One region of the Streptacidiphilus sp. EB103A genome, then DNA from elsewhere that is predicted to be linked to it. Evidence: riboswitches for the same ligand, from Rfam matches in the RefSeq annotation. Region 1 holds a riboswitch; each other region holds the start of a gene.

Region 1 (7,355 bases):
GCCGGTACGGCCGCAGATCGCGCCGGTGTCCATCTCCGGAACGTTCGGGTCCCAACACCCCGGCGCCAACGGTGAGATGTATGTGCTGACCCACCGGGGCGACAACCTCACCATCACCGGGCGCGGCTACCTCCTGGTGCGCTGGCAAATCCTGACCCTCGGGCAGATCTTCCCGCCGACCTGGACCGGACTCAGCGGCAAGCTGTTCCATGTCGCCTCCGGCGGCGGGCGACGGATGGACGACCTCAAACCGGGCACCACCGTCGCGGGCACCTGGATGGGAGACCGCAACCAGGGCTACGCCACGCTGGTCACGGGGGCCCAACAGATGTGGCAGAACGAGTACTTCTACCTGGACGGCACGGTCACCCTGCACCTGAACCAGACCGGCCTCCGCTACTCGCTGATCGTCTCCCCCAGCACCTGGCAGGCCGTCAGCGCCGACATCGACCAGGCGCCCAACCCCGCGGCCGGACTGGTCCGCTACGGCCTGGTCCGGGACACCGGCAACGACGCCGCTCCAGTCCCGCAGTACCTGACCCGGTCGAGCCCCGCCGACCCCTTCTCGGTCGCGCAGCTCTCACGACTGTCCTAGCGAAAGCTGTTATCGCCGGGCCAACAGTCGCATCTCCCATGGTGAGCGTTGATTCGATCCGACCGTCGGGAGAAACGGCACATGAGCAAGCAGACTGGCGCACACCGGATTCGCCGCGGCCGGGTCGTGGTCGCCGGGTCGGTGGCACTCGCGGCCGTGGGCGCTCCGCTCCTCGCCTCGCAGCTGCAGGCCTCGGCGGCCACCACCGACATCACGGCCGCGATCCGGGCCGGGCAGAACGTCACCCTCACCGGCGACGCGGTGGTGAACCTCCCCGCCGGGACGACCACCTACAACGGCGTCATCAGCGGCACCGGAACGCTCACCGTCAACGCCCCCACCGGCTCCGGAACTCTCGTGCTCACCAAGGACAGTGACTTCACCCTGCCCGCGTCGCGCCGCCACCAGACGGTGACCACCACCAAGGCCGCCCATCCGGTGACCACGGTCACCGACCCCGACGAACCGGCCGTGATCGTCAGCCGCGGCGCCACCCTGCAGTACAGCGGCACGGGCTCCACCGGCATCATCGGCCACTACCCCTACGGCACCCCCGGATACGCGCTGAACGAGGACAACATCCGGGTCGACGGCACGCTGGTGCTGCAGACGGTGAACCGGAACTACAACCTCGGCACCATCAGCGGCTCGGGACTGATCCTCCAGCCGCGCTTCACCTGGGGATCCCTGGACCTGGCCGGTACGCACCCGTTCAGCGGCGTCATCTACAACGGCACCGGAATGGCGCTCGCCAAACCGTGGTACCCGCTGTCACTGCCCGACGCCAAGGCCGTCGTGAACGAGGGCTCGGCCATCATCGGCACCCCGTACGACTACACCCTGAGGCTGCGTCAGAACTTCTACGAGGACCACTACGGCAACGACATCAACTTCCACACGGCCAGGGGTGGACTGGTCATCGTCAGCGGGGTGTACAGCTACGCGGACCAGGGAGTGCCCAGCAACCCCTCGCTGAGCGACCCGGCGCTCAACCGCAGCACGTCCGTGGGCAACGCCAACACCCGTGGCGTCAACATCGAAGGCGCGCACGTCCAGTGGGGCGACGGGACCAGCAGCCGGTTCTTCCTCCCGGCCACCCCCGCCAACTCCTACATCAACATCCACAGGAACGGCACGCTGGCCTTTGACTACAACGGGCCGGTCACCCTGGACACGCCCATATCCGGCGGCGTCTACCACAACTCGCTCAGCACCCCCGCGTACAGCGACGTCAGCCTGGTGGCCCAGCCGGGCAACGCGGTGACCTTCGCGACGCCGATGAACTACCACGGCACCACCACCATCGGTGCCGGCGCCACGCTGACCCTCGGCACCGGAGCCGCCAGCGGTGACTCCGCCCTGCTCACCGGGACCGCCTCGGACACCGTCGACGACCGGGGCACCCTGGTGGTCCGCAACGCGGGCAGGGCCGTCTCACTGTCCCGGATCAGCGGCCCCGGCTCCCTCGTCCAGGCCGGCTCCGCCACGACCACCCTGACCGGCCCGATCTCCTACACCGGCGGCACCACCGTCTCCGCGGGCACCCTCACCGTCGCCGGCGGCAGTCTCGCCACCAGCAGCGGCGTCGACCTGACCCGGCCGGGGGCCGTCCTGGACCTGCGCAAGGCAGGCGACCAGACCGTCCGGAGCCTGTCCGGCGTCCAGGGCAGCACCATCCTGCTCGGCAGCAACACCCTGACCGTGGACACGGCCGAGTCCACCGTCTTCAGCGGCCGGATCGTCGGCGGAACCCTGAACAAGACCGGCACCGGCTCACTGACCCTCACCGACAAGGCCACCCCGGCCGGACACGGCTGGACGACCGGGACAGCACCGCAGGCAACCGCCGGCGCGCACCCGACCGCGAGCGCGAGCCCGAGCACGGGAGCGACCGCAGCGGCGACGTCGGCCGGGAGCCCGGCAGCTACCGCGTCCGGCGCTCTGGCCCAGACCGGAAGCTCCATGCCCACCCTCGGCATGGCCGGCGCGACCGCCGCCCTGCTGGCGACCGGCGCCACCCTGCTGGTGCGCAACCGCCGCAGGTCAGCGGCCGAGACCGGGACCGGAGCCGGGACCGGCGGCGGGCATCGCCGCCGCAAGGGTCGTCAGCGGTAGACCCGGATGTAGTCGGCGGAGAAGGTGATCGGGCTCGTGGACGTCGGGGCCGGGTGGTACTGGCCCGCGCTGATCGACAGGTTGAGGATCAGGTAGGCGGACCAGTTCGCGCCGACGCCGGAGCCGTCCGAGTAGACCTTGGCGCCGTTGACGTACCAGTCCACCGAGTTCGCGCCGTAGTAGGTGCCGATCGTCACCCAGCTGTCGGGGGCCACCGCCGAGGCGTTGGTGTAGTAGTTCTGCCCCGAGGTGACGTGGTTGGTCAGCTCCAGCAGGTTGGGGTTGTCGGGGTGGTACTCGAAGGAGTCGATCTCCCCGTTGCCGTTCTTCCAGGTCCACAGGGCCGGCCAGGCGCCTGCGGCGGACGGCAGCTTGACCCGGGTCTCGACGTAGTCGCCGGTCTTGACCTGGAAGCCCTCGTTCGAGCCCTCGGTGGTGAGCATGCCGGTGGTCCAGGCCTGCTTGCCGTTCTCCAGGGTGTGCGAGGACGGCTGCGCCGTGAAGGTGGCGACGCCGTTGGCGACGCTGACGTCGTTCTGGTCGAGCCAGTCGAGCTTGTTGTCGTTCGGGTTGTGGGTGCCGTAGGCGTACGAGCTGCTGGTGCTGCCGACCCAGCGGGAGCCCCAGGAGATCGGGCTGTTGAACTCGTCCGACCAGGTCAGGGACTTCCCGGCGATCGGGGCGGCGGTGCTCGGCGTGCTGCTGGCAGTCGGCGTGGCGGTCGGCGTCGCGGTGGGAGTCGCGGTCGGCGTGCTGCTGGCCGCCGCGGTGACCTTCAGCGTCTTCGAGGTGAGGTTGTGCCAGGTGCCCGCGCTGTCCTGCCAGAAACCGAACTCGGTGTAGGTCCCGACGGGCAGCGTACGGCTGCCGGTGGTGATGGAGACCCCGCTCGGGCAGATCCGGACGTTCGTATGCGATCCCGGGAAGTCCAGATTGTCGCCGGCCGCGTCCCGGACGCCTACGCCGAGCGTCTTGGCGGTGAAGCAGCTGGTGGAGTGCACCGTGAGTTTGGCTGTCGTCGCGGTGCCTGCGGTCATCGAGGTGGGAGTGAGCCGGTCCTGGGTGACACTGGTCGCGGCCTGGGCCGGGGTGGCGAGCGAGACGGCGGCCAGCGCGGCGGCGCCGGCCATCCCGACGGCCGCGCCGAGGCGTGCGGAGGCAGGGGCAGGTATGCGCATGACGGAGTTCCTCTGCGACGCCTGCGAGGTGAGCTGTCGGGTTGGGGCACGAGGATGCCCGGTCGCGCGTGGCGCGACTTCACCCCGAGCCGGATCGCGCCTGTGGCGGCGCTGGGACCGGCGACTGACCTGGGTCCCCCGCTCCTGCCCGTGGAGCGTTTCGAGTGCCTGCGACCGGGTGGACAGGATTCGGCGTCCCGGTGGCGAGGTCCGCGTGCGGCGGAGACAGCAGGCTAGGCAGGCGGTTCGCCCAGGTGCAATGGAATGTGCCAGGGTTCACATAGGGCTTATAACGGACATTCGGCAGGCAACGGTGCCGCCGGGCGGTTCCCGCAACGCTGGAATGCGGCCGCCCCCGGTGCGGTTGAGAGCAACGCCACAGCCGTTTCCGCGCCATCTACTCATGGAGTTCCGCACGTGACCGTCAGTCCCTCCAGCCCCGCCAGTCCGTTCAGCTCCTCCGCCGCCCGCGCGGCCCAGCTCCTGTCGAGGCCGCTCACCCTGGGCGGGCTGACCGTCCCGAACCGGATCGTGATGGCCCCGATGACCCGGAAGTTCTCGCCGGGAGGCGTCCCGGGCGAGGCCGTGGCCGCCTACTACGCCCGACGCGCCGCCGGCGGCGTCGGACTGATCGTGACCGAGGGCACCTATGTGGGCCACGAGTCCGCTGGGCAGAGCGACAGCGTCCCGCGCTTCCACGGCGAGGAGCAGCTGGCCGGCTGGGCGAAGGTCGCCGAGGCCGTGCATGCGGCGGGCGGCAGGATCGTCCCGCAGCTCTGGCACATCGGCATGGTCCGCAACCCGGGCGAGCCCCCGTTCGCGGACGCCCCGGCCGTCGGCCCCTCCGGGATCCGGCTGGACGGCACCGAGGGCGCCGGCAAGGCGATGACCCAGGACGACCTGGACGAGGTCGTCGCGGCCTTCGCCCGGGCCGCGGCCGACGCCGAGCGCATCGGCTTCGACGGTGTCGAGCTGCACGGCGCCCACGGCTACCTCATCGACCAGTTCCTGTGGTCCAGCACCAACCGCCGCGCCGACGCCTACGGCGGCGACCCGGTGGCCCGTACCCGGTTCGGCGCCGAGATCGTGGCCGCGGTCCGCGCCGCGGTCTCGCCGGAGTTCCCGGTGATCTTCCGCTTCTCGCAGTGGAAGTCCGAGAACTACGACGCCCGGCTCGCCGACAGCCCCGCCGAGCTCGACGCGCTGCTCGCCCCGCTGGCCGCGGCCGGTGTGGACGCCTTCCACGCCTCCACCCGGCGCTACTGGCTGCCCGAGTTCGACGGCTCGGACCTGAACCTGGCCGGCTGGACCAGGAAGCTCACCGGCAAGCCGGTCATCACGGTCGGGTCGGTCGGCCTGGACGGCGACTTCATCCGCGGCTTCCAGGGCGAGAGCGCCCCGGTCAAGGGCATCGACGACCTGCTGGACCGGCTGGAGCGCGAGGAGTTCGACCTGGTCGCCGTGGGCCGCGCGCTGCTGCAGGATCCGGAGTGGGCCGCCAAGGTCCTCGCCGGCCGCTTCGACGAGCTGGACGCGTACCACCCGTCGGCGCTCCGCAGCCTGGTCTGAGAGCTCCGGTCGTGGTGTCAGGTCCAGGCCATTCCCTTGACGCCGGGCAATGGTCTGGACCATCGTGTGAGGGCCGCGGCTGAACGCCCCCACACACCTCAGCAGCACATGACCTGTGCTGCCCCCACGCTGAGGAGAACGCCGATGAGGCGTCTCGCCATGCCCTTCACCACGGCCAGAACCGGAGCCGTCGCCACAGCGTCCGCAGCCGCCGCGGCCCTGGCCGCCGCGGGGCTGCTGGTCCCGGCCAGTGCCCACGCCGCCTCCGGACTCACCGGGCTGATCGCGAACTTCGCGGTCACCCAGAGCTGGCAGGGCGGATTCGAGGGCGGCTACACCATCACCAACGACACCAATGCGACCGTCACCACCTGGTCCCTCGTCTTCGACCTCCCCACCGGCGAAGCGGTCACCAGCGTCTGGAACGGCACCCTCACCCACTCCGGCAACGTCTACACGATCACCGCGCCCAGTTGGGCGAGCCCGCTCGCCCCGGGCGCGACCGCCGATGTGGTCGGGATGGACATCTCCACCGGCGCCACCCAGACCCCGCCCGCCGACTGCCTCATCAACAACCAGCCCTGCCAGGGCGTCCCCGCCGACACGGTCGCGCCGTCGACACCGACCGGACTGGCCGTCAGCGGAACCGGACCCGGCAGCATCGCGCTGTCCTGGAAGGCGTCCACCGACAACGTCGGCGTCGCCGGATACCGCCTCTACGAGGGCAGTTCCGTGGTGGCGACGGTCACCGGCGCCACCGCCAACCTCACCGGACTGCTGGCCGGCAGCAGCCACACCGTCAGCGTCACCGCGTTCGACGCCGCGGGCAACGAGTCGGCGCACTCGGCCGCGGTGACCGGGGTGGCCGGCAGCGGCAGCGTCCCGGGCGCCGCCGCGCCCTATGTGGACCTCGGCGCCTGGCCCACGCCCAGCCTGCCGGCGATCGCGACCGCGACCGGGCTCAAGCAGTTCTCGCTGGGCTTCCTCATCAACGGCAGCACCGCCTGCACCGCCAGCTGGTTCGGCGCCTACGACCCGGCGTCCGGATGGGAGAAGGCCGACTTCGACGCGATCCGGGCGGCCGGCGGCGATGTCCGGCCCTCCTTCGGTGGCGCCAACGGCACCGAACTCGCCCAGTCCTGCACCACCGTGGCGGCCCTGGCCGCGCAGTACCAGAAGGTGGTCGACGCCTATGCGCTGGACCGCATCGACTTCGACATCGAGGGCGCCGCGGTCGCCGACCACGCCTCGGTCGACCGCAGGTCCGCGGCCATCGCCCAGGTCCAGGCGGCCCAGCGGGCCAAGGGCCGGGCGCTCAAGGTGACCCTGACGCTGCCGGTGCTGCCCAACGGGCTGACCACCGACGGCGTCTACATCCTGCAGTCCGCCAAGAACGCCGGAGTCGTGGTGGACGCCGTCAACGTCATGGCGATGGACTTCGGCGACTCGGCCGCGCCTTCACCTGCCGGGAAGATGGGCGCCTACGCAATCCAGTCCGCGCAGTCCACCCAGGCGCAGATCAAGCAGGTCTGGACCGGCCTGACCGACGCCCAGGCCTGGGCCATGGTCGGGGTCACCCCGATGCTGGGTCAGAACGACAACCCCACCGAGGTCTTCGGCCTCGCCGACGCCCAGCAGCTGATCGCCTTCGCCAAGCAGGACCACCTCGGCGAGCTGGCGTTCTGGGAGGTCACCCGGGACGCCAACGCCTGCACCGGCGGACTGTCCCAGTGCACCAACATCACCCAGACGCCCTACGAGTTCTCCAAGATGTTCGCCGGCTACACCGGCTGACACCGCCCAGGGCGCGCAGCACACAGACCGCACACAGGGGCGGCGGGCACTCCCCCGCCGCCCCTGCCGACGCCACATGGCACAGCGCCGCCACCCAACGTTCA
Region 2 (7,355 bases), on a different contig from region 1:
ACGCGTGGCGGGAGCAGTTCCAGGTACCCGACACCGCCGAACTCGACGGCGGCGAGATCCCGCCCCCGCCAACCGGATGGCCGGGCTGGACGGAATGGGCAGTAGCCCACTGGCCCTCATGCACCGACGGCTAACCCGACCGTTCTCACGCCGTTCGTGCCGGCCAGCGGAGCCGCTGGCGTATGACGGCCCGCGTCAGTACGAAAGGTCCAGGTAGTCGATGGTGTTGAGGTCGACGACCAGGCCCTGGGCGCGGCGGCCGCGGTCCTTGAAGTACATCTCCTGGAGGCCCTGGGCGACGATCGCGGCCAGTTGCTGTTCGGTGGCGCCGGACGCGTGGGCGTCGAAGAGCTGCTGGGCGTAGGCCGGGGGGAGGTGTTCGGTGATGCGGCGCAGCCGGGGGTCGTCGGTGGAGCCGGGGGCGGCGGTGAAGCCGAAGCGGGCGCGGGTCTCAACGGTGATGCCGCCGGTGTCGACCGCGCGCTTGACGGCACGCTTGCGGATCAGGGGCTGCCAGCGCCGCTTCACTTCAGCGTCGATCTTGGCAGCGATAGCCTGCGGCGGATGCCTGCGGGTTCCCTTGAGGTAGCGCTCGACGGAGCGCTGGGAGACTCCCAGCAGTTGGGCCGTGGCCCTGGTGGTGCCGAGTTGCTTGACCAGGTAGCCGACCCGCGCCGCGGTGGAGACCGGCGGCTTCCGGGTGAAGGTGTCCTCGGCCGCGCGCTCCAGGCTGTCGCCGATCGTTCCCATGGCGGTGTCCTACTCCCCGCCAGCGGCGGCGTCGGTGCCCTTGATGTGCCGGGCCGGATTGTGCGCCTGGTCCAGGAGTTGGGCCGCCCAGAGGAAGGTCTGGGTGCCCTCGTGCTTGACCATCCCCGGGCTCACCCCGAGCCGGAATCCGCCCGGCAGCGGCTTGCCGGTGGCCGGGTCGTACGGCAGCACGTCCAGCGGCGACGGCCCCGGGGAGGGATAGACCGCGCAGTCGGAGAGCACCGCGACCGGGTACAGGTCGGCCTTGGTGGCCAGCGCCAGCATCTTGCGGTGCATGTTGATCCGCGCGGCCGAGATCACCGCGGCGCGGATGTCGGGACGCCAGGTGGGACGCTCCAGTGCCGGCCAGCGCTCACCTGGCCGGTGCCGGGCGCCCTGGGGGCGCTCGCGCAGCTTGCCGATGCCGCCCTTGACGGTGGCTTTGATCGCGGACAGCACCGCGGCCCGCCCGGGGTCGCGCTGCTTGTGCTGCTCCATCGCGGCCAGGAACTCGGCGGGCGTCATCGCCGAAGTGACCCCCAGCTCGGCCATGGTGGCCAGGTAGGCGTCCCGCAGCCGCTGGTACCAGGGATCCAGGTAGGGGCCGTGCTCCGGGCGCAGCCAGCCCTCCAACGGCCTTACGCTGTACCCGAGTTCGACTGCGTAGGCAACGGTCGGGGTGGCGTACCAGGCCGGGCCCTGCGGCTGCTCGCCGTCCGGCGTGAAGGGGTTGGGCAGCCGCGGGTCGAAGGAGACGTGGGAGAGGTCGACGAACCAGGACCCGGGCAACGTCTTGTCGAATGCGGGCTGATGGACGTGGACCGGGGCGCCCAGGCCGACGTTGAGCCGGTTCGCGGCGGCAGCGAAGGCCATGTTGACGTCCACACCCACCGCCCAGGGCAGCTCGCACTCGGCGTCGGTGAGCAGTTCCGGATCACGGATCCACTCGTAGGCCTCCTCGTCGAGTACCTCGCCCTCGGCCCGGCCGACCGCGACCGGGTGCTCGTCGGGGGCCTCCGGCGGGGCCGGGTCGACCGCGACCGCGAGCGAGCCGGGGACCGGGCCGGACTGCCAGACGCCGTCCTCGCCGCGCACCGCACGGGTGGGCGGGCGCAGCGCGGACATCAGCTCCAAGCCGGAGACAGCGGTGGAGCCGCGCGGCGTGATCACCCGGGTCGCGTACTCGCCCAGCACCTGGGCGAGTTCGGGCGGCGGCAGGGTCGCGGCGTCGTTCCAGGCGCGGGTGTCCAGTGCCTCCCAGGGCAGTACCGCGAGTTGGACGCAGTGGCGCCGGCCGCCCTCGGCCGGGCGGTAGATCCGGGCCCAGGGGCCGAACCCACGCTTCGTCAACTGCCACTTGGCCTTGGTCAGTTGCTTGATGACGGGGTGGTTGTCGGGGAGCCGCAGGCCGCGCCGGTCCGCGAGTTCCAGCGGCAGCCCGAGGGATTCGGCGGCCGCTGCGGTGAGGACGACCAGGGGGTCGCCGTCCCGGCCGGAGCGGTGCAGTCGGGGCGAGCCGATCTGAGCCTGCGTCAGAGTCCAGTCCACCAGCGCGGGAAGAGTACGGGCCGGGCAGTCCAGGACCAGGCCGCCGATGCCGTAGGCGGTCCCGTCGCCGTCCAGGACCAGGAGCGGGCCGTTGGCGAAGCGGCGCTCGGCCTGCTCGTCGGAGAGCGGCACCGGGGCGGGGCGGGAGCCGCGCGACTCGGACCGCGCGGGCGGCGCCGGGACGGGAACGGGCGCGGGCACCTTCTCAGCCGCAGCCTCACCCTCGGCCTCGCCGGGGAAGCGCTGCGCGAGGCCCTCCAGCAGGCGGCGGTACGCCTCCCGCTTGGCACCCGACGGCTCGCTGCGGCCCTCCTCCCATGCCTGCACCGAGGCCGGCCGGGTTCTCAGTGCCTGGGCGACCGCCGCCTCGGTGAGCCCGGCGGCCCGCCGCAGCCGCACCCGCTCTTCCGGGACCGGCAGGACCTGGCCCGACTGCACCGCGGCCAGCAGCGCGTCGACGCCCGCGAACAGCGGGTCCGGCTGGTCGGGCATGGTGCGGGCTCTCCTTCGAACGACGGCCTGGCGGCGTCCCTGGATGCTAACGCAGCGGAGGGGCCGTTCAACGGACCGCCGGTCGCAGCGGGCAGACTGTCGTTCGTGAAGCCCACAGCAGAGCAGCTCGCCGCCGCCCCCGACCTGACCATCCCCGATGTGATCGCTCCCGGACTGCGGGTGCTGTTCTGCGGTATCAACCCCGGGCTGTGGTCCGGGGCCACCGGCCACCACTTCGCGCGCCCCGGCAACCGCTTCTGGCCCGCGCTGCACCTCAGCGGGTTCACCCCGCGCCGGCTGCAGCCGGAGGAGCAGCAGGAACTGCTGGGTTTCGGCCTGGGCATCACCAATGTCGTCGCCCGGACCACCGCCAAGGCCGACGAGCTGACCGCCGAGGAGTACCGGGAGGGCGGGGTGGCGCTACGCGAACGGGTGGAGCGGCTGCGCCCGCAGGCGCTAGCCGTGCTGGGCATCGGCGCCTACCGGGTGGCGTTCGACGCGCCCCGAGCCGCGGTCGGCCCGCAGTCCTCCGCCCTCGGCGGGACGGCGGTGTGGGTCCTGCCCAATCCCAGCGGCCTCAACGCCCACTACACCCTGGACGCCATCGCCGAGCGCTTCCGCGAGCTGCGGCTCAGCCTGGACGGAACTCCCTCAGGGGCGCGGCCGGACCGGCCGCGCCCCTGACGGGTGGAGATGATGTCGCGTCAGCTGGTCAACAGGTCAGCTGATGCGGCCCGCGAAGGCGGGGGCCCAGTTGCTGATGGTGTCCGTCTTCACGCCGGAGCTCGGGTTGGCGGCCTCGACGTACTCGCCGTTGCCGACGTACATCGCCACGTGGTAGGCGCCGGACGCGGTGCCGTCGCTGGACCAGAACAGCAGGTCGCCGACCTGGAGCGAGTCCAGGGAGACCCGGGTGCTGGCGGTGGCCTGCTCCTCGCTGGTGCGCGGAGCGGAGATGCCGGCCTTGGCCAGGGCGGCCTGGACCAGGCCGGAGCAGTCCCAGCCCGCGTCGCTGGTGCCGCCGTAGACGTAGGACTCGCCGACCTTCGACAGCGCGAAGGCGGCGGCCGCGGCCATGCCGCTGCTGGAGCTGGTCGAGGTGCTGCTCGCGGTGGTGGTACTGGAGCTGGAGCCGCTGCTGGACGTGGTGGCCGAGGCGTCGGTGGCCGTCGAGTCCGAGCTGCTGCTGGAGGAGGTCGAGCCCGAGGCGCTGCCCAGGGTCAGCTTCTGGCCCGGGTAGATCACGTTGGGGCCCGAGGTGAGCACGGAGCGGTTCAGCGCGTAGAGGCGCTGCCAGCCGCCGGAGACGTGCTCCTTGGTCGCGATCGTCGACAGCCAGTCGCCCGCGGCCACGGTGTAGCTGCCGCTGCTCGCGGTGGACGAGGAGGACGTGTCCGAGGAGGAGGACGAGTCCGAGGAGCTGGACGTGTCCGAGGACGAGCTGCTGGAGGAGGTCGAGGAGGAGCTCGAAGAGGAGCCGGCGGAGGACGAGGTGTTCACCGAGGCGGCCGCGCCGCCCTGGGTGAGACCGGCCTGCGGCCCGCAGACCGGCCAGGCGGACGGGCCCTGCGAGGCCAGGACCTTCTCCGCGACCGCGATCTGCTGGTCCTTGGTGGCCTGGTCGGCGGTGGCGGCGTACTGGGTGCCGCCGTAGGCGGCCCAGGTGGACGCCGAGAACTGCAGGCCACCGTAGTAGCCGTTGCCGGTGTTGATGCTCCAGTTGCCGGTGCTCTCGCACTGCGCCACGGCGTCCCAGGTGGAGACGCTGGCGGCGGAGGCACTGCCGGCGGTGACGAGCGGGACGGTGAGGCCGACGCCGGCCAGTCCGGCCGAGGCGATGAGGCGCTGGGCGGTGGTGCGTCGGGGCTTCGGAGCGCGGTGACGCCCGTGGACGGACAGCATGAAGCAGCGTTTCCTCTCCCACGCCTACGAGGTGAGCTGTCGGATTCGGGCTGGAGTTGCCCGGTCGTGCGCAGCACGACTTCACCCCAAGCCACGTCGACGACCAAGGTCGACGTGGCGGCTTACCTGGTTCCCCCGCTCCTGCCGTGGTGCGGTAGCTGGTGTCGCAACTTCTCCGGCGGCAGGACTCGGCGTTCCGGAGATGTCGGTTCCGCTTAAGTGCGAACGCCAGAAAGGTAGACAGACCTTGATTGAAACCACAACAGACTGTGGGATCCGTCACGCCGCCGTTCCATGATTCACAGGTTCCCGACCCGGTTCGCCGCACCCAGTCACACGTCCGGAGGATCGGACGCGCCCGAGCGGATAGCGTAGGAACCCGGCCCTCTCACGACCTCTGGGCCGGGCAGACCCGACGACAGGGCAGATCCGACGACAGGGCGGAGCGGCGATGCCGACGACGACCGGACCGGAGAGCACCAAGCGACCGGTGATCGTGACCGTGGACGACGACCCGGCGGTGTCCCGGGCTGTCGCCAGGGACCTGCGGCGCCGCTACGGCGAGGGCCATCGTATCGTCAGGGCCGAGTCGGGCCCCTCGGCGCTGGAGGCGCTGCGGGAGATGAAGCTGCGCGGCGAGCTGGTCGCGGTGCTGCTGGCCGACCACCGGATGCCGGAGATGAACGGCATCGAGTTCCTGGAAGCGGCCATGGACATCTACCCCCAGGCCCGCCGGGTGCTGCTGACCGCCTACGCGGACACCGGCGCCGCCATCGACGCCATCAATGTGGTGGACCTGGACCACTACCTGCTCAAACCGTGGGACCCGCCCGAGGAGAAGCTCTACCCGGTCCTGGACAGCCTGCTGAAGGCCTGGCTGGCCGACGACCCGCACCAGGTGGACGAGACCAAGGTGGTCGGGCACCGGTGGTCGGCCCGCTCCTCCGAGGTCCGCGAGTTCCTGGCCCGCAACCAGGTCCCCTACCGCTGGTACCCGGTCACCGAGGCCGAGGGCCGGCAGCTGCTGGCGGCCGCCGGCGAGGACGGGGAGCGGCTGCCCGTGGTGATCACCACCGACGGCGACGCCCTCGTCGAGCCCAGCAACGAGGAGCTGGCCCAGCGGGTCGGCCTCTCCACGACCCCCGCCGCCGACTTCTACGACCTCATCGTCATCGGCGGCGGCCCGGCCGGTCTGGGCGCGGCCGTGTACGGGGCCTCCGAGGGCCTGCGCACCGTCCTGATCGAGCGCACCGCCACCGGCGGCCAGGCCGGGCAGAGCTCCAGGATCGAGAACTACCTCGGCTTCCCGGACGGGGTCTCCGGCTCGCAGCTCGCGGACCGGGCCCGCCGCCAGGCCACCAAGTTCGGCGCTGAGATCCTGACCGCCCGTGAGGTGACCGGCTTCGAGATCTGCGGCTCGGCCCGGACGGTCCGCTTCGCGGACGGCAGCGCCATCTCCGCGCACACCGTCATCCTGGCCACCGGCGTCGCCTACCGGCAGCTGACCGCCCCCGGCATGGAGGAGCTGACCGGCCGCGGCATCTTCTACGGCTCCGCGCTGACCGAGACGGTGGGCTGCGCCGGCCAGGACGTCTACATCGTCGGCGGCGCCAACTCCGCCGGGCAGGCCGCGGTCTTCCTGTCCAGGGGCGCCAAGTCGGTCACCATGCTGGTCCGCGGCGAGTCGCTGACCGCCTCCATGTCGCACTACCTGATCCAGCAGGTCGAGGCCGACCCGGTGATCACCGTCCGCACCGGGACCGAGGTCGTCGCCGCGCACGGCGAGGACCATCTGGAGCGGCTGACCCTGCTCGACACCGCGACCGGCCGCACCGAGGAGGTCGACGCGCAGTGGCTGTTCGTCTTCATCGGCGCGGTGCCGATGACCCAGTGGCTCGACGGGGTGGTGGTGCGCGACGACCACGGCTTCGTCCTGGCCGGTCCGGATCTGGGCGAGGCCGGGCAGCGCTCCGGCGGCTGGCCGCTGGACCGTCCGCCGCACCATCTGGAGACCAGCGTGCCAGGGGTGTTCGCGGCCGGTGACGTGCGCTCGGAGTCCGCGAAACGGGTCGCCTCGGCGGTCGGCGAGGGCGCGATGGCGGTCATGTTCGTCCACCGCTACCTGGACAAGCTGTGACGGGCGAGGTGAGCGGTGTGATCTGTTCTCCGGAGGAGCTGCGCTCGCTGTTCCTGTTCGAGAAGCTGACACCCGATCAACTGGCGTGGCTCTGCCGGGTGGGCCGGGTGGAGTGCTACGAGCCCGGCCCGGTGTACGCCGAGGGCGAGCCGGCGACCCGCTTCTACGTCATGGTCGAGGGCACCGTGGTGCTCTCGCGCCGGGTCGGCCCCGACGACATCGAGGTCAACCGGTCCTCCAGCCCCGGGGTCTATTCGGGCGCCTTCCAGGCCTATCTGGGCGAGCGGGTGCCGCAGGTGTATGTGAACTCGATGAGGGTGGTCGTGCCCACGCGGTTCTTCGTGCTGTCGGCCCACGATTTCGCCGGGCTGATGCACGACTGGTTCCCCATGGCCGAGCATCTGCTGGAGGGGCTGTTCTTCGGCACCCGGACGCTCCAGCAGGCGGTCGGCCAGCGCGAGCGGCTGCTCGCCCTGGGCACGCTGTCGGCCGGGCTGACCCATGAGTTGAACAACCCCGCCGCGGC
Region 3 (7,355 bases), on a different contig from region 1:
GCAGCCGTCCGAACTGGTCCAGCCCGAGCGGGGCGAGCAGGACCGTCCGCTGACCCCAGCCGGTGCCCCAGACCGCGCTGACGGCCGGGACCGCCCGGTCCGCCTCGGCGGCGAGCTGCTGCAGCGTGCCCGGGTCGCGCAGCCCCAGCACCAGGCTGGAGCGGCCCTGGACCACGGTGACCGGGCCGAGGTCCCAGAGCTGGACGTCGCCGCCGGGGTGGTCGCTGTCCGAGCTGAGCAGCCACGCGCCGCCGTCCGCGCTGCGCGTGAAGGTGAGGTACTGGGTCGCGGTGACCGGCTCGGAGTCGAAACCGCTGAGCCGGTACGACAGTTCGACCCGGGTCGCGAGCCGCGCCGCGCCCTCGGCGCCGATCACCGCCGGCAGCGGATAGGCGTCCAGGGCCTTGAGCCGGTACTCCCACGCACCGACGGGCACCTGGGCCAGATTGCCCAGCATCGCGGCGCCGCTGTCGCGAAGGGCCTGCGCGGTGGGCAGCACCGTCGCGGCCAGCGCGGCCTGGTCCCGGGCCCGTACGGCGGCGGCGCGGCGGTCCAGGACCGCCTGCAGGGCCGCTGAGGTGGCCGGGTCCGCGGCAGGTCCGGCGTCGGCGGAGTGCTGCCGGTCGTGCCACTCCTCGCCGCCCAGGGCGCCGGCGACCAGCAGCGCGGCACCGGCGGCCAGCACCGCCCGGCGTCCGGCCGCCATCAGCGGCACCGTCCCCGGGACGGGTCAGATCCGGACCACACTGGCGACGGGCATGTCGCCGACCCGCTCGTAGCGGACCCTGGCCCCCGGGTAGGGCGCATGGATGACCGTCCCATTGCCTGCGTACATCCCGACGTGGTGCATGTCGCCGTAGTAGATCACGAGGTCACCGGGCCTCGCCTGACTCAGCGGGATCCGCTGTCCGGCGAAGGCCTGGCCCTGCGAGGTACGCGGCAGCGTCACTCCGGCATGACGCCAGGACCAGTACATCAGCCCGGAACAGTCGAACGATCCCGGGCCCGCGGATCCGTACACATAGGGCTTGCCGAGGGCGCTCTCCGCGGCCGCCAGCGCCTCGGCCGCGCGCCCCGAGGCCGGTCCCTGGTCCGACGGCAGCTGCTGCTCGGCGACCTGGGCCGCCACCCCCGCCGCGTCCGCCTCGGTCTGCTGGAGCTGGGCGCGCTGCGCCGCGGTCAGCGTGTCCAGCAGCGCCTTGGCATGGCCGAGCCGCTGCTGGACCTGGGCCTTGCTGTCGGCGATGGACTGCCGCAGCGTCTCCAGCTGGGCCAGCTGGGCCACCGCCTCGGTCCGGTCCTGCACCAGCTGCCGCTGGTCCTCCTCGATCTGCTGGAGCTTCAGCGCGGCCACGGTGTCGGCCTGGTCCGCGGTCGAGGCCTGCTCCAGGTACTGGTCGGGGTGCGCGTTGAGCAGCAGTTTCACCAGCGGGTCCACCCCGCCGCCCTGCCGGTACTGGGCGCTGGCGATCGAACCCATGGACTGGATCAGGGCGTTCACATGCTGCTGCTCCTCGGCGACCCGCTGCTGCAGCAGCACGGACTCGCGCTGGAGCGCGCGCTCCTTCTCCCGCGCCCCGTCGTACTGCTGGCCGGCCACCTCCGCCTGCGCGTAGAGGCCGTCCAGCTGGTGCTGCACGTCGTCGGCGGTGACCGGGGCGCCACCGCCGGAACTGCCGCCGCCCGGGTCGCCCGGAGTGGCCAGCGCGCTGCCGCCGGCCGCCAGGACCGCCGCCGTGGCCGCCGCCACGGTCGCCGCGGTGCGCGACAGGGCTGCCACGGTGGAGTACTGGCCCAGCGGTCGGACACGTCGGTGGGACGCCACGGGGACTGGCTCCATTCGTCGAAGCAGAGGGCCGAGCGCCGACGTTAGCGAGTCGGACACATAGAGTCCAAACCCCAGCAAGGACGAAAATATCCCCTAAATTAGTACAACTTGACGAAACGCCACGTCGGAATAGGTGGGCCCGGACACGGCGACGGGCCCGACCCCCGTCAGGGGATCGGGCCCGTACAGCCGTTTGGGCGGCTCGCCGAACTCAGATGTGGCGCATCGCGTAGATGGAGCCGATCGTGTCGATGCTCTCGTACTTCACCACAGTGCCGGTGTGCGGGGCGTGCAGCACCATGTTGTTGCCGGCGTAGATGCCGACGTGCGAGTCACTGTTGAAGAAGACCAGGTCGCCGACCTGAAGGTTGGCGCGGCTGACCGCGGTGCCGGCGTTGATCTGGTCGTAGGTGGTACGGCCGATGGACACCCCGGCCTGGGCGTACGCCCACTGGGTCAGCCCGGAGCAGTCGAAGGTGTTCGGACCGGTGGCGCCGTAGACGTACGCGTCGCCGAGCTTGGTCTGGGCGGCGGCGTAGGCGGTCGCCTCCACCGAGTCGCCGGCCTTGGACGAGGACGAGCCCGAGGCACTGCTGGACGAGGAAGAGGAAGAGGAGCTGCTCACGGCGGCGGCGGCCTTGGAGGCGGCGGCGGCGTTGGCGGCCTTGAGCGCGGCCGCCTGGGCGGAGGTGAGGGAGTCCAGCTTCGCCTGGGCGGCGGCGAGCTTCTGCTGCACCGCGGCCTTGGAGGCGGCGAGCTGCTTGCTGGTGGCGTCGAGGGCCTTCAGCTTGGTCTCGGCCTCGGCCTTCTCGTTGTTGAGCGTCGACTGCTCGCTCTTCAACTCGGCCAGCATGTTCGACTGGCTGGCGGTGATCTGGCTCTGCGCCGACGCCTGGTTCAGGTACGACTCCGGGTCGGTGGAGAGCATCAGCTGGACCGACGGGTCGATCGACCCGCTGCGGTACATCGCGCTGGCGACCGAGCCGAGGGCGGTGGCCTTGGCGGTGACCGAGGCCTGCTGGCGGGCGACCTGGTCCTGCAGCGTGCTGACCTGCTTCTGCAGGGTCTGCTGGTCGGACTGCGCCTTGTCGTACTGCTGAACCGCCGTGTCGGCGTCGCTGTTCAGCTTGTCGATCTGGGCCTTGAGTTGGGCAGTGGTCTGCGTCGGGGCCGCCTGCGCCGACTGGGCAGCGGTCGCGGAGAGGGCGACGGTGGTGGCCGCTGCAGCCGTGAGCACGGTTATGCGAGCGCGACCAGGGGCTTTGGGACGACGATGGGACGCCACGAAGGCGAGCTCCTTCTTCCTACGTCCGCCTACCGGGTGAGCTGACGGGTTCGGGCTGGAAGACGTGCCCTACGGCGCTTCACCGGCGTACCGGCCTGGCGTCGATTCACCCCGAGGAACGTGGTTCCCCGGCTCCGAGACTGACGGCGCTCCCCTGTGGTCACCCCGATGGCTTCGGGACGGCCTGCCGTACGGTCGGACTCGGCGGAAACCCCCGCTGTCACCCGGGATGGGTGATCGACTTCGCGGTGGTTCGATCGATGACACTAGTGACCCAACCGTGATCCGTTCAAATCCCTGTAAGTAAAAACTATCTTTGGTTACGACACCGCATCAGATTTCGAACGGAACGTAGTCGCGGCATGACCATCTGACGACGACATGGCGGTCAAATCGGTCATCCGGCCGAGGCGTTGGAGGCCGTGGTGACGTGAGTCACATCACGAGACAACCCTCGCCTCAGCCGACTCCCAAACCTTCGACCCGGAGGTGGCTCTCCGTCAGAAGCGACGAATCGCCACGATCGACCCGAAGTAGGACATCGGCTGGATGGACACGTTGTAGCCGTACTCGGGGGCGTTCAGCAGCATCCCGTTGCCGGCGTAGAGGCCGACATGGTTGCCGTGCTCCAGCACCACGATGTCGCCCACCTTCAGGTCGGCGCTGGAGGCCACCAGGGTGCCCACGGACTCGTCGGAGAAGGAGGAGTGCGGCAGGCTGATCCCGGCGTGGGCGAAGGCCCACATCACCAGGCCGGAGCAGTCGAAGGCATTGGGGCCCGAGGCGCCGAAGGAGTAGGGGGCGACCCCGACCTTGCTCATCGCCGCCTCCATCGCCGTACGGGCGGCGGCGGATATCCCGGAGAGGTTGATCTGGGAGACCGACATGTGGTTGTCGGTGGAGTTCACAGAGCCGTAGGCGCCGCCGGTGCTGGTCCCCTGCGACTTGGCGGCCGCCGCCAGCACTGCGGCACGGGCCGACGCGGAGAGCGAACTGAGCACGCTCTGGGCGTGGTTGAGCTTGGACTGGGCGGTGTTCTTGGCCGACTGCATCTGCTGGAGCAGGCTCTGCTGGGCCGTCAGCTCCTGGGCCGCCTGCGCCTTCTCCTCGGCCAGGGTCTTCTCCTGGCTCTGCAACTGCTGGAGCATGGCGGCCTGGCTGCCGGCGACCCGGCTCTGGGTGGACGCCTGGCTCAGGTACTCGGTCGGGTTCGAGGCGAGCAGCAGCTTCACCGTCGGGTCGACGGCGCCGTTGCGGTACTCAGCGCTGGCCATCTGCCCCAGCTGGCCCAACTCCTTGTTCACCGCGGCCTGCTGCCGGGCTATCTCGTCCTGGAGCACATTGGTCTGCCGCTGCAGCGTCTGCTCCTGGGTCTGCGCCTGGTCGTACTGCTCCGTCGCCGCGCTCGCCGCCGCCTGGTCCGCCTCGACCTGGGACTTCGCCTGGTCGCTGGTGGTCATCGGCGCTGCCTGCGCGGATGCCTGGGCCGAGAGGGCCACAGCGGTGGCGGCGGCCGCGGTCAGGATCGACACCTTGGCGCGGCTGGGTTGCTTGGGGCGACGGTGCGTGGCCACAGAAGCTGGTTCCCTTCGAGCAAACGCTGGCGAACACAGACAGAGGTTCACAGACATAGGTTCGAAGGGAGAGACTAGTGAGAGAGATGTGACTCTGTCGCCCTGGGCGGGAAGTCCGGGTATGAATGGGAGCAATGTCCTTTATATGAAAGGGTTTAAAGCCGCCCGGACGACTATTCAGTTCAGGTGCGGACAAGACGCCGCAGCAGCATCGCCGAGGGCACCGGCCGCGCGCCGGCCTTCCGTACTCCGTCGGCCACTTCCCGGTCGGTCGACACCACCACCACCGGACGGCCCTCGGGCTCGGCCCGCACCAGACGGCGGATCAACTCGTCGGCGTTCTCCCCGGAGCGGCTGAAGAGCACCCTCACCCCGCGCGGCGGAGCCATCGGCACCGGTGCGTCCAGATCCTTGCCGTCGAACACGCAGGTGATCTCCGCGCCGCTGTGCGCGGCGAGCATGGACAGTCCGTTGAGCAGCCTGACCCGCTGCTTCTCCAGCGGCAGCGTCGGATAGCCGCTCTTGGTGACGTTGTAGCCGTCCACCAGCAGATGCACCTGAGGGAGCGCCAGCAGCTGGTCCAGCAGCGCGGGGTCGTCCCCGTCCAGGGCACGTCTGGCCACGTCATGGGGTGAGGCCGTGGTCGGCGACACCGCCTCCACCGTGTCCGCGGGGCGGGTGCTGACCGGCTTCAGCCCCAGCTCCCGCTGCAGCCCCTGAGCGCCCTGCAGCACCACGTCCAGCAGCAGCCGCAGCCGCATCTCCTCGGCGCTGCGCCCCTCCCTGGAAGTCCGCCTGGCCGCCTCGACGGCCGACTCGGCCTCGGCCAGCCGGTGCTTCAGCCGGCGGACCTCGCTGTCGGTGCTGCCCCGCTCGGTGGCGCCGGCCGCGCGCAGCGCCTCCAGCTCGGCGGCGACCTTGCGGGTGGCCGCCTCGGCGCGCTTGGTGTCGGCCTCCAGGCTGCGCACCCGGCGACGGAGCGAGTCCCGCTCCTTCCTCGTCTCGTCCAGCTCGACCCGGCCCCGGTCCGCCTCCGCCCTGCTGGTCTCGCGCAGCGCGGACAGCTCCGCCTGCAGCTTCTCCACCAGCCGGGCGGCCTCGGCGGCGGCGCCCTCGGACTCGGCCCGCTCGACCTCCTCGCCGGCGTCGCCGACCAGCTTGCTCCAGCCGACCGGGCGCAGCAGGTACGCCACCGCGGCGACGTCCTGCGGATCGGCGGCGGCCGGGACCTGTCCGTTCTCCAGTGCCGCGACCAGGTCGGGCTGGCCCTGTCTGACGCGTTCCGCTATCCGCGACCGGAAGCCCGGCTCGGTCTCCAGCGCGGCAGCGATGGCGGTGGCCCCGCGTCTGGCCCGCTGCACCGGGGTGAACTTGGCGTACGGACGCAGCCGGGGCGGCAGCTCGGCGAGCGGCATGGCGCTGAGCCCGTCGGCGGCGATGCCGACGACCCTGCGCCGCACCCCCTCGGGCAGCGGCCGGTCGAGCTGCTCGACGGGTTCGACGGGCTCGGCCGGTTCGGCGGCGGGCAGCGCGAGGTCCGCCGCCTCGTCGGGGCCGTCGGGCCCCGCGGCGGCGTCCGCCCGGTCTCGCTCCACCACGTCCGCTGTCTCCGATCCGGTCCTGCGGGACTGCTGCCCGCAGTAACCATTCTCGCCCGCCCCACCCCCTACTCGTCACCGCGCCACACATGCCTCGGGCCCACCTGCCCCAGGGCGACCCGCCGGAACCTCAGACCTCGCTACGCCCAGCCTGTGCGGCCGCCTCGGCCTCCGCACCCGGACGGTCCACCAGTTCCACCTGGTCCACCGCGTTGCACCAGCGGCAGCGCACGGACTCCACGGTCTCGCTCAGCACCTCGCGCTCCTCCACCCGCGGCTCGCCGGCCAGGTCCAGATGGACGAACTCGACCACTCGGGAGGACCGGGTCACGTCGAAGCGGGTCAGGTTGCCGCACAGGGTGCAGCGCCACCGGGTCCCCTCGGTGGGAAGGGGAACTGACATGAGTGGTCCTCTCGCAACGGGTACGCCTACCTGCACAACCCTATGGCCTCGTCCTCACCGGCAGATACGGCAGGACAACCGGTGTCAGATTTGTCCGGTTAAGGAATGCTCACTCCATGCTGAGGCCGGTAAGCGCAGAAGATCCGTTCGTTCCGCTGGTGACCTACGCGCTCATCGCTGCGTGCGTACTGGTCTTCCTGGTCGGCCCGGTCTCCGGGCTCGATCCCCTGTACGGCAGCGGGAACGCCCGCGCCTGCGCGGAGCTGGCCTACTACCACCACTGGGGGGTGATCCCCAGCGAGCTGATGGACAATCAGCCGCTGGCGGCCACCACGACGCCGGGCTGCCCGGCGCCGGACAGCTTCCCGAAGATCCCGGCCCTGTCGGTGCTGACCGCGATGTTCGTCCACGGCGGCTGGCTGCACCTGCTGGGCAACATGCTCTTCCTCTATGTCTTCGGCGCGATGGCCGAGGAGCGGATGGGGCGGCTGCCGTACCTGCTCAGCTATGTCGCCCTGGGCTATCTGGCGACCTACGGCTACGCGGTGTTCGCCGCCGGCGGCGACAGCGCCACCCAGACCCTGGTCGGCGCCTCGGGCGCGATCGCCGGCGTCCTCGGGGCCTATCTGCGGCTGCACCCCAGGGCCCGGGTGACCAGCCTGCTGCC
Region 4 (7,355 bases), on a different contig from region 1:
CACCACCGCGTCTACGGCGGCGCCGTCCGCACCTACCTCCCCGGCCTGGACCCGGCCTGGGCCCCCGAGGCCCAGCGGCACCGGGTGATGGGCCGGCACACCCTCGACACCGACCTGCGCCGCGCCTCGGGCCTGCTGGCCTGGCTGCCGCGCCGGCTCGCCGTCCAGTCCCCGTTGCCGGACGCCCTCGCCGGGCTGCCGCCGCTGCGCGCCCAGAACCTGCGCGGCGGATCGGCCCCCTGGTCGGAGGAGAGCGCGGACATCGCCGCGATCGACGGCGTCCAGCCCGGAAGCCTGCTGGTGGACCACCACGAGGAGGAGGTCCACGAGGAGCGGGCCCGCGCCGAGGAACTCCAGGAGGTGCGCCGCTGGCTCCGCGACGCCGAGGAGCGCGAGTCGCAGCTGGCCGCCGAGTACGACGAGCAGTACAGCGAGCTGCGCGAGGCCCGCACCCAGGTCAGGTCGCTGCGCGGGCGGCTGGCCGAGGCGGACGGCGGCGAGGGCGCGACCCGCGCCGAGCCGGCCGCGGGCCGGGTCGACCCGGTCTCCTTCGCCGAACTGATCGAACGGATCGGCGAGTTCCCGCTGCTCTCCTTCACCGGCGACCCCCGGCTGACCCGGGAGCTGGACGACCAGACCGACCACCCGACCTGGGTCAGGATGGCCTGGGACGCGCTGCTCGCCCTGCAGGACTACGCCGAGGCCGCGGTGCACGGCGAGTCCGGCGGCGACTTCCGCCGCTGGTGCGAGAACACCCCGGTCGACTGCCATGTCTTCCCGCCGCGCAAGGTGATCCGCGACGAGTCACGCACCGTCCGCACCAACACCAAGTGGAAGGGCGAGCGCGAACTCCCGGTCCCGGTCGAGGTCAACGCCGGCGGCAAGGTCTTCATGGGCGCCCACCTCCGGATAGGCGGTGGCGGCACCGCCCCCCGGCTGCACTACTTCGACGACTGCTCGGGGACGGGGAAGATCTACATCGGCTACATGGGCCTGCACCTGCGGAACACCAGGACCAACTGAGAAAGGAACGCACCCGGTGGCCGGACAGACCGACGGTCCCGGTGTCGGGGGGTTGTCACCGGGACCGTCGGAGTTCAGGGGTGCTCAGTTCTCCGGTACTCAGTTCTCCCGGGTCAGAGCGCGAGGCCGTGCTGGGACAGCCACAGCGCCGGGTCCACCGGCTCGCCGCCGCCGGGGCGCACCTCCAGGTGCAGGTGCGGGGCGTTGACGTTGCTGCCGGTCGCGCCGACCCGGCCGATGGGCTGACCGGCCGTCACCTCGCCGGAGCCGACGCCGATCACCGAGAGGTGGCAGTACCAGACCTCGGTGCCGTCGGCCAGGGTCTCCACCACGCGGTAGCCGTAGGCGCCGGCCCAGCCGGCCGAGGTGATGGCGCCGCTGCCGACCGCGGCGACCGGGGTGCCGGTCGGGGCGGTGAAGTCCTGCCCGGTGTGCAGCTGGGACCAGAGCGAGTCGGACTGGCCGAAGCCGGATCCGGCGACCGCCGAGGCGACCGGGGACACCAGGGTGCCGACGCCGCCGGCCGCGTTCTGCGCCTGTGTCACCGCGGCCTGGGCCGCCGCCTGCGCCGCCGCGGCCTGCCGGGCTGCCTCCGCCACCGCCTGGGTCGCGGCTTCCTGGGCGGCCTGCTCGACTGCCCGGGCCCGTTCCGCCGCCTCGTGTGCGGCCGCCTCACGGGCCGCCGCCTCCCTGGCTGCTGCTTCCCTGGCTTCTGCTTCCCTGACGGCTGTCTTGCGTGCCTCCGCCTCGACCGCCGCCTGGCGCCGGGCCGTGTCCTCCACGGTCGCCCGCTGCTGGGTGGCCTGGGTGCGGATCCGGTCGGCGAGGGCAGTGCCCGGGTCGCCGGTCGGTCTGGTGAGCGTCGCCGTCGCGCCGTGGGCCTGCTCCTGGGCGACCAGGGTGCTGCCCCCGGTCTCGCGTACGGCCGCCGACGCGGAAGGGGCCGCGAGCGCGACGGCTCCGGTGGCACCGACCGCCGCCATCGCCGCGAAGCCCAGCACCGCCGGGGCGCTGCGCTGCGGCGGAATCGGCTGTACGGGTGCCACGGGTGCCCAGGCGGGCGAGTTCGACGCCACGTTCGGCGTGCTCCTTTCCTTCCATCTCGCCGACCGGGTTAGCTGACGGGTTCGGAGAGGAAGGTCCCCTACGGCCAGTTTCGGCCGATTCACCCCTGCGTGCGTGGTTCCCCGGTTCCAGACAGGATTAGGCGACCGCGTACGACGCCGTCAAAGCAACGGCAGACCTTCGCACTGCGTTATTGAACGGTAATCCCAGTGACGGTTGATGCCAAGCAATCCCGGGGGTGCAGTTGAGTGCTCACGGAGCGGTACCGAGATTTGTCCGGTTCTGCCCCGTACTGACCACCCCTGAGTATGCATCAGCCCGACTGTTCTCACCTTCCCGCCAATCTCACCTTCCCGCCAATCTCACATTTGCGGCAGTCTCACCGGGACCGCAGATAGAGCCAGTCCACCAGGGTTCCGGCGAATCCGTCGGCGTCCAGGTTGCGCGCGTTGGCGAACTCGGACGGGTCCCCGGTGTCCGTCCTGGTGCCGTCCGGGCCGAGCAGCACCAGGGCGGGAATTCCGCTCTGCGCCAAGGAGACGTAGCGGGAGGCGAGTTGGGTGTTGCGGTCGTAGTGCCCGACATCCACCGTCACCAGGTGGTAGTTGCGGGCCAGGATCCGGTGCACCCCCCCGGTGTCCACCAGCGCGGACAGTGCCCGGCAGTCCTCGCACCAGGACGAGCCGAAGTCGAGCAGGACCGGCCTGCCGTCCGCCGAGGCCGCGGCAACGGCCGCTGCCACCGCGGCACTCGCGTCCGCCGAGGGGTCGTAGCCGTCCGGGACGGGGGCGAGGCTCACCGAGGGCAACGGCACGAACGGGTGGGCGTAGCCCACCTCACCGGCGCCGTGGGCGGCCCCGGGGGTGGCGGCGTCGCCCGGCGCGCCCCGGTGGCCCGGCGCCTGCCCGGTCACCGTCATGCAGCCGCCGAGCAGCAGCAACGTCCCAGCCGCACCGGCGATCGCGGCAATCCGTCGCCGAACCCCTCGCACGGCACTCCCTCCCACGCTCCACCCCCGCGACAGCGGAGGATCTTCCACGATCATGGGATCAGAGGAATGGAGCTTCCCGGGTGCAGCAACGCGGAAGGAGCGCCCCGATCACCCGTACGAGGGACGACCCCGGACGGCCCTACGCCGCCGTAGCCGGCTGTGGCGGCTACGCCAGGGTCAGATAGGCGAGGCTGCCGAGTCCCGCGACCGTGCAGTAGATCGCGAACGGCGTCAGCGTCCTGGTCTCGAAGTACTTGGTGAGGAACCGCACGGCGACATACCCGGCGACGAACGCCGCCACCGCGCCGGCCAGCACCTGGCCGCGGATGCCGTCGCCCTGATGCCCCATCAGCGAGGGCACCTTGAGCAGCGCGGCCGCGCCGATCACCGGGGTCGCCAGCAGGAAGGCGAAGCGGGCCGAGTCCTCGTGCCGCAGGCCCTTGAAGATGCCCGCGCTGATGGTCGCCCCGGAACGGCTGATGCCCGGCAGCAGCGCCAGGATCTGGGCGCAGCCGACGACCAGGGCCGAGCCCCAGCTCAGCTTGGTGATCCTGCGGTCGGAGAGCACGTCGGGGTGCACCTCCTCCTCGCCGAGGCCCGGCTCGACCGGGACCGCGTCCCCGGCCCTGCGCCGACCGGTCCCGCCGCGCTTGAGCCGCTCGGCGACGAACAGCACCAGCCCGTTGAGGGTCAGGAAGATCGCCGCCGGGATGGGCTTGCCCAGGTGCTCACGGAAGACCTTGTCCAGCGCGAGTCCGGCGATGCCGACCGGGATGGTCGCCACGATCAGCAGCCAGGCCAGCTTCTGGTCGACGGTCTCGATCCGCCGCTCGCGGACCGAGCTGACGAAGCCGGAGATCACCCGGACCCAGTCCCGCCAGAAGAACACCACCAGCGCCAGCGCGGTGGCCAGGTGCAGGCCGATCAGCACATTGAGGTACGGGGAGTCGGCCGCGGCGACATTGAGGTCGCGCTTCCAGGAGCCGCCGATGAGGGCGGGCACCAGGATGCTGTGGCCGAGACTGGAGACCGGGAAGAGCTCCGTGACGCCCTGGAGCAGGCCGACGCCGATCGCTTCTGGATAGGTGAGGACGGACGACATCGGTGGCCTTCGGCAAGGGGATCGACAGCGGGCAGTCAGAAAGTACTACAGCGCTGTAGACCCTCCACCCCCTCGCGCCCCTTATTCACCACTCGGTCCCCGAGCGTTCACCGAAGCCGTCCCCGAACCCGCGTCACGTCCCCGAACCCGCGTCACGCCGCCGGACGCAGCTCCGCCGCCAGCCGAGGCTCGACCGAGGTGGTGACCACCCTGGTCCGGCGCACGGCGTTGTCCTGCGCGCCGGTCAGCTGCGTCCGCAGCCGGACCGCCAGCACCACGATCAGCACCGTGCAGCCGGCCATCACCACGATGTACTCGGCGGGCAGACCGGCGCCGACGAGCAGCACCCCGGCCGCCGGGCCCATAGCGATGGCAACCTGCTTGACCAGCGCGAACGCGGCGTTGTAGCTGCCCAGCAGATGCGCCGGGGCCAGGTCCGCGATGATCGGCCCGAGCGTGGGCGCGAGCAGCGCCTCGCCGACGCCGAACAGCATGTAGACGGAGAGCATCGCGGCGGTCGCCACCGTGCCGCCGGACACCAGGCCGGCCACGGCGGCCGCAGCCCAGGCGCTCAGCCACACCACGCCGGTCGCCGCGATCGCGGTGCTGCGGCGACGGCGCGCGGTGATCCGTACGACGATCATCTGCAGCACCACGATGGCCAGCGTGTTCACACCCAGCGCCAGCCCGAGGACGGACGGCGAGGTGCCGACGACGTCGGTGGCGTACGCGGCGACGCCGGACTCGAACTGGCCGTAGCAGGTGAAGAAGATCAGCCCGGCGAGCAGGCAGATCCGCACCATGGCCTTGTCCGCCAGCAGGGTCCGAAGCTCCGACTTCGGCTTCGCGACCACTACTGCCGGGGCCGCCGCTGCGGCGGGCATCCGGATGGTGCCGGTGACGGCGGCGAGCACCAGGAACATGATCGCCTCGACGGTGAACAGCAGGGTCAGGCTGGCCGGACGGCTGACGTCCACGATCTGGCCGCCGATCAGCGCGCCGATGCCCATGCCCAGGTTGACCAGGGTGAACTGCAGTGCGAAGGCATGCGCCCTGGTCTCCCGGGTGGAGCAGCGGACGATCATCGTCGCCAGCGCCGGCTGCACCGCGGCGACCCCGGCGCCGAAGAGGAACGCGGACATCAGGATGTGCCCGCTGCCCGAGGCATGGCCGAAGGCCAGCGCTCCGGCGGCGGCCGTCACCGCCCCGGCGACCAGCACCGGACGGGCCCCGTAGCGGTCGATGCCGCGCCCGGCGAGGGGCAGCGCGACCAGGGCGGCCAGCGCGAACAGGGTGAACACCAGCCACGCGGTCATCGAGCCGAGACCGCGGACCGCGCTCACGTAGACGAACATGTAGGGGACGGTGAAGCCGCTGCCGAACGCGCTGAGCGCGTTGCCGATCTGCACCCGGCGCAGCGTGCCGCCCGCCGTTCCGTACTGCTGGTTCTTCTTCTGCCACAGATTCTGATGTCTCAGCGCGAGCGTCATGCTGCACCACCCTTCACCGTCGTCCCAAGTTTCTTCCCAAAGAGTACACTACTAAAGTCTTCAGTGAGAAATGCTACAGAGGAGAACCCTTTAGCCCCGTTATGCGACACTGGGAGACATGACCACGGACGCCCCGGTACCGCAGGACGAGGTAGCCGGCGAGCTGCGGATCGACGAGCAGGTCGCGGCGTACCAGCGTGAGTTCCCGCTGGTGGACCCCCAGGTCGAGACGATCGTGTCAACGCTGACCCGGCTGGCCCGGCGGATGTCGGTCGCCTACGGGCGGCAGCTCAACGAGCTGGGCATCAGCTCGGCCGACTGGGAGGTGTTGAAGGCGCTGATCGTGGCCGGCAGCCCGTACCGGCTCGGGCCCGGCGAGCTGGCGAAGCGGCTCGGCCTCACCCCGGCGGCGATGACCCACCGGATCGACCGGATGGCCGCCGCCGAGCTGGTCACCCGCACCCGCGACGAGAGCAACCGGGTCCGGGTGATCATCGAGCTGACCCGTCCGGGCCGGGAGAAGTGGCTGGATTCGATGCGGATGGCGGCCGTCTTCGAGGAGGAGCTGCTGCAGGACGCCTCCCCCGAGGAGCGCGCCGTGCTCTCCGGGCAGCTGGGACGGATGCTGCGCCGGGTCGAGCAGCACCAGCCGGACGCGCTCGGCCGCTGCGACGACCTGGACGACTGAAATCCCTACGGGCGGAAACGCTGAGGGCCCTCTACCGCGGCGAACGGTGGAGGGCCCTCAGTACTGGCTGACTGCTCAGGAGGTGAGACCGGCCGTCTTCAGCCAGGCGTCGGCCACCGCCAGCGGGTCCGCGCCCTTGGCGCCGACCTTGGTGTCCAGGTCCAACAGCGTCGCCGTGTCCAGCTTCGCCGACACCGCGTTGAGCGCGTCCACCGCGGTCTGCGGGAGGGTCTTCTGTGCCACCGGGATCACGTTCTGGAAGCCGAACAGGCTCTTGTCGTCCTGAAGGGTGATCCACTTCTGGGCGGCGATGGTGCTGTCGGTGGTGAAGATGTCGCCGACCTGGATGTCGTTCTTCTGCAGCGCGGCCTCGGTGAGGGTGCCGCCCGCGTCCAGCGCCTTGAAGCTCTTGAAGGTCAGGCCGTAGACCGCCTTCAGGCCGACCACGCCCTCCTGGCGGGTCTGGAACTCCGGAGCGGCGCCGAGCACCAGCTGGCCCGCGATGCTCTTCAGGTCCGAGATCTTGGAGGCGGCGGTCAGGTGGTACCTGGTCGCGGTCGCCGCGTTGACCGTCAGCGAGTCCTTGTCCTCGGCCGCCGCAGGGGTGAGGATCTGCAGGTTGGAGGCGACCTTGGCGGCCAGCTGGGTCTCGTTGTCCTGCAGGGTGGCCGGGACGGCCTTCGGGTCCAGGTACGCCAGCAGCGCGCCGTTGTACTCCGGCATCAGGGTGACCGTGCCGCTCTTCAGCAGCCCGTAACTGACCTCGCGGCTGCCGATGTTGGGCTTGTAGGTGACCTTCAGGCCCTTGGCCTTGAGCGCCTCGCCGTAGATGTCGGCCAGGATGGTGCTCTCGGCGAAGTTGTTGGAGCCCACGATGATCGGCCCGCTCGCGGCGGCGGAGCCGGTGGCGGTGGGCTGGGCAGGCGCCAGCGGGTTCGAGGAGCTGCTGGAGGACGACCCGCAGGCCGCGAGGGAGACAGCGGCAGCAGAGGCGAC

What was found. A riboswitch is a leader RNA that binds a small molecule or an ion and turns the genes downstream of it on or off. The one in region 1 is predicted to bind cyclic di-AMP.
Region 2: linked by a shared signal. The riboswitch ahead of ABH941_RS10585 (transglycosylase family protein) and the one ahead of ABH941_RS26640 (hypothetical protein) in region 1 are both predicted to bind cyclic di-AMP.
Region 3: linked by a shared signal. The riboswitch ahead of ABH941_RS05765 (NlpC/P60 family protein) and the one ahead of ABH941_RS26640 (hypothetical protein) in region 1 are both predicted to bind cyclic di-AMP.
Region 4: linked by a shared signal. The riboswitch ahead of ABH941_RS38380 (M23 family metallopeptidase) and the one ahead of ABH941_RS26640 (hypothetical protein) in region 1 are both predicted to bind cyclic di-AMP.

Annotation. Positions count from the first base shown of each region.
Region 1 is NZ_JBGCAQ010000016.1:242,290-249,644, reverse strand. It holds gene ABH941_RS26650 (sigma-70 family RNA polymerase sigma factor) at 1-595, shown strand, start outside; gene ABH941_RS26645 (autotransporter-associated beta strand repeat-containing protein) at 677-2,710, shown strand; gene ABH941_RS26640 (hypothetical protein) at 2,701-3,888, opposite strand; cyclic di-AMP (ydaO/yuaA leader) riboswitch at 3,894-4,056, opposite strand; gene ABH941_RS26635 (NADH:flavin oxidoreductase) at 4,306-5,457, shown strand; gene ABH941_RS26630 (cellulose binding domain-containing protein) at 5,602-7,251, shown strand.
Region 2 is NZ_JBGCAQ010000005.1:302,264-309,618, reverse strand. It holds gene ABH941_RS10605 (AAA family ATPase) at 1-134, shown strand, start outside; gene ABH941_RS10600 (XRE family transcriptional regulator) at 196-750, opposite strand; gene ABH941_RS10595 (transcriptional regulator) at 760-2,790, opposite strand; gene mug (G/U mismatch-specific DNA glycosylase) at 2,887-3,474, shown strand; gene ABH941_RS10585 (transglycosylase family protein) at 3,511-4,692, opposite strand; cyclic di-AMP (ydaO/yuaA leader) riboswitch at 4,699-4,859, opposite strand; gene ABH941_RS10580 (FAD-dependent oxidoreductase) at 5,144-6,829, shown strand; gene ABH941_RS10575 (ATP-binding protein) at 6,838-7,355, shown strand, end outside.
Region 3 is NZ_JBGCAQ010000003.1:118,482-125,836, reverse strand. It holds gene ABH941_RS05775 (hypothetical protein) at 1-706, opposite strand, end outside; gene ABH941_RS05770 (NlpC/P60 family protein) at 731-1,825, opposite strand; gene ABH941_RS05765 (NlpC/P60 family protein) at 2,040-3,065, opposite strand; cyclic di-AMP (ydaO/yuaA leader) riboswitch at 3,124-3,272, opposite strand; gene ABH941_RS05760 (NlpC/P60 family protein) at 3,614-4,687, opposite strand; gene ABH941_RS05755 (NYN domain-containing protein) at 4,870-6,285, opposite strand; gene ABH941_RS05750 (hypothetical protein) at 6,416-6,688, opposite strand; gene ABH941_RS05745 (rhomboid family intramembrane serine protease) at 6,805-7,355, shown strand, end outside.
Region 4 is NZ_JBGCAQ010000034.1:18,242-25,596, forward strand. It holds gene ABH941_RS38375 (hypothetical protein) at 1-1,023, shown strand, start outside; gene ABH941_RS38380 (M23 family metallopeptidase) at 1,137-2,099, opposite strand; cyclic di-AMP (ydaO/yuaA leader) riboswitch at 2,112-2,243, opposite strand; gene ABH941_RS38385 (thioredoxin family protein) at 2,468-3,079, opposite strand; gene ABH941_RS38390 (undecaprenyl-diphosphate phosphatase) at 3,246-4,181, opposite strand; gene ABH941_RS38395 (MFS transporter) at 4,334-5,671, opposite strand; gene ABH941_RS38400 (MarR family winged helix-turn-helix transcriptional regulator) at 5,790-6,359, shown strand; gene ABH941_RS38405 (ABC transporter substrate-binding protein) at 6,435-7,355, opposite strand, start outside.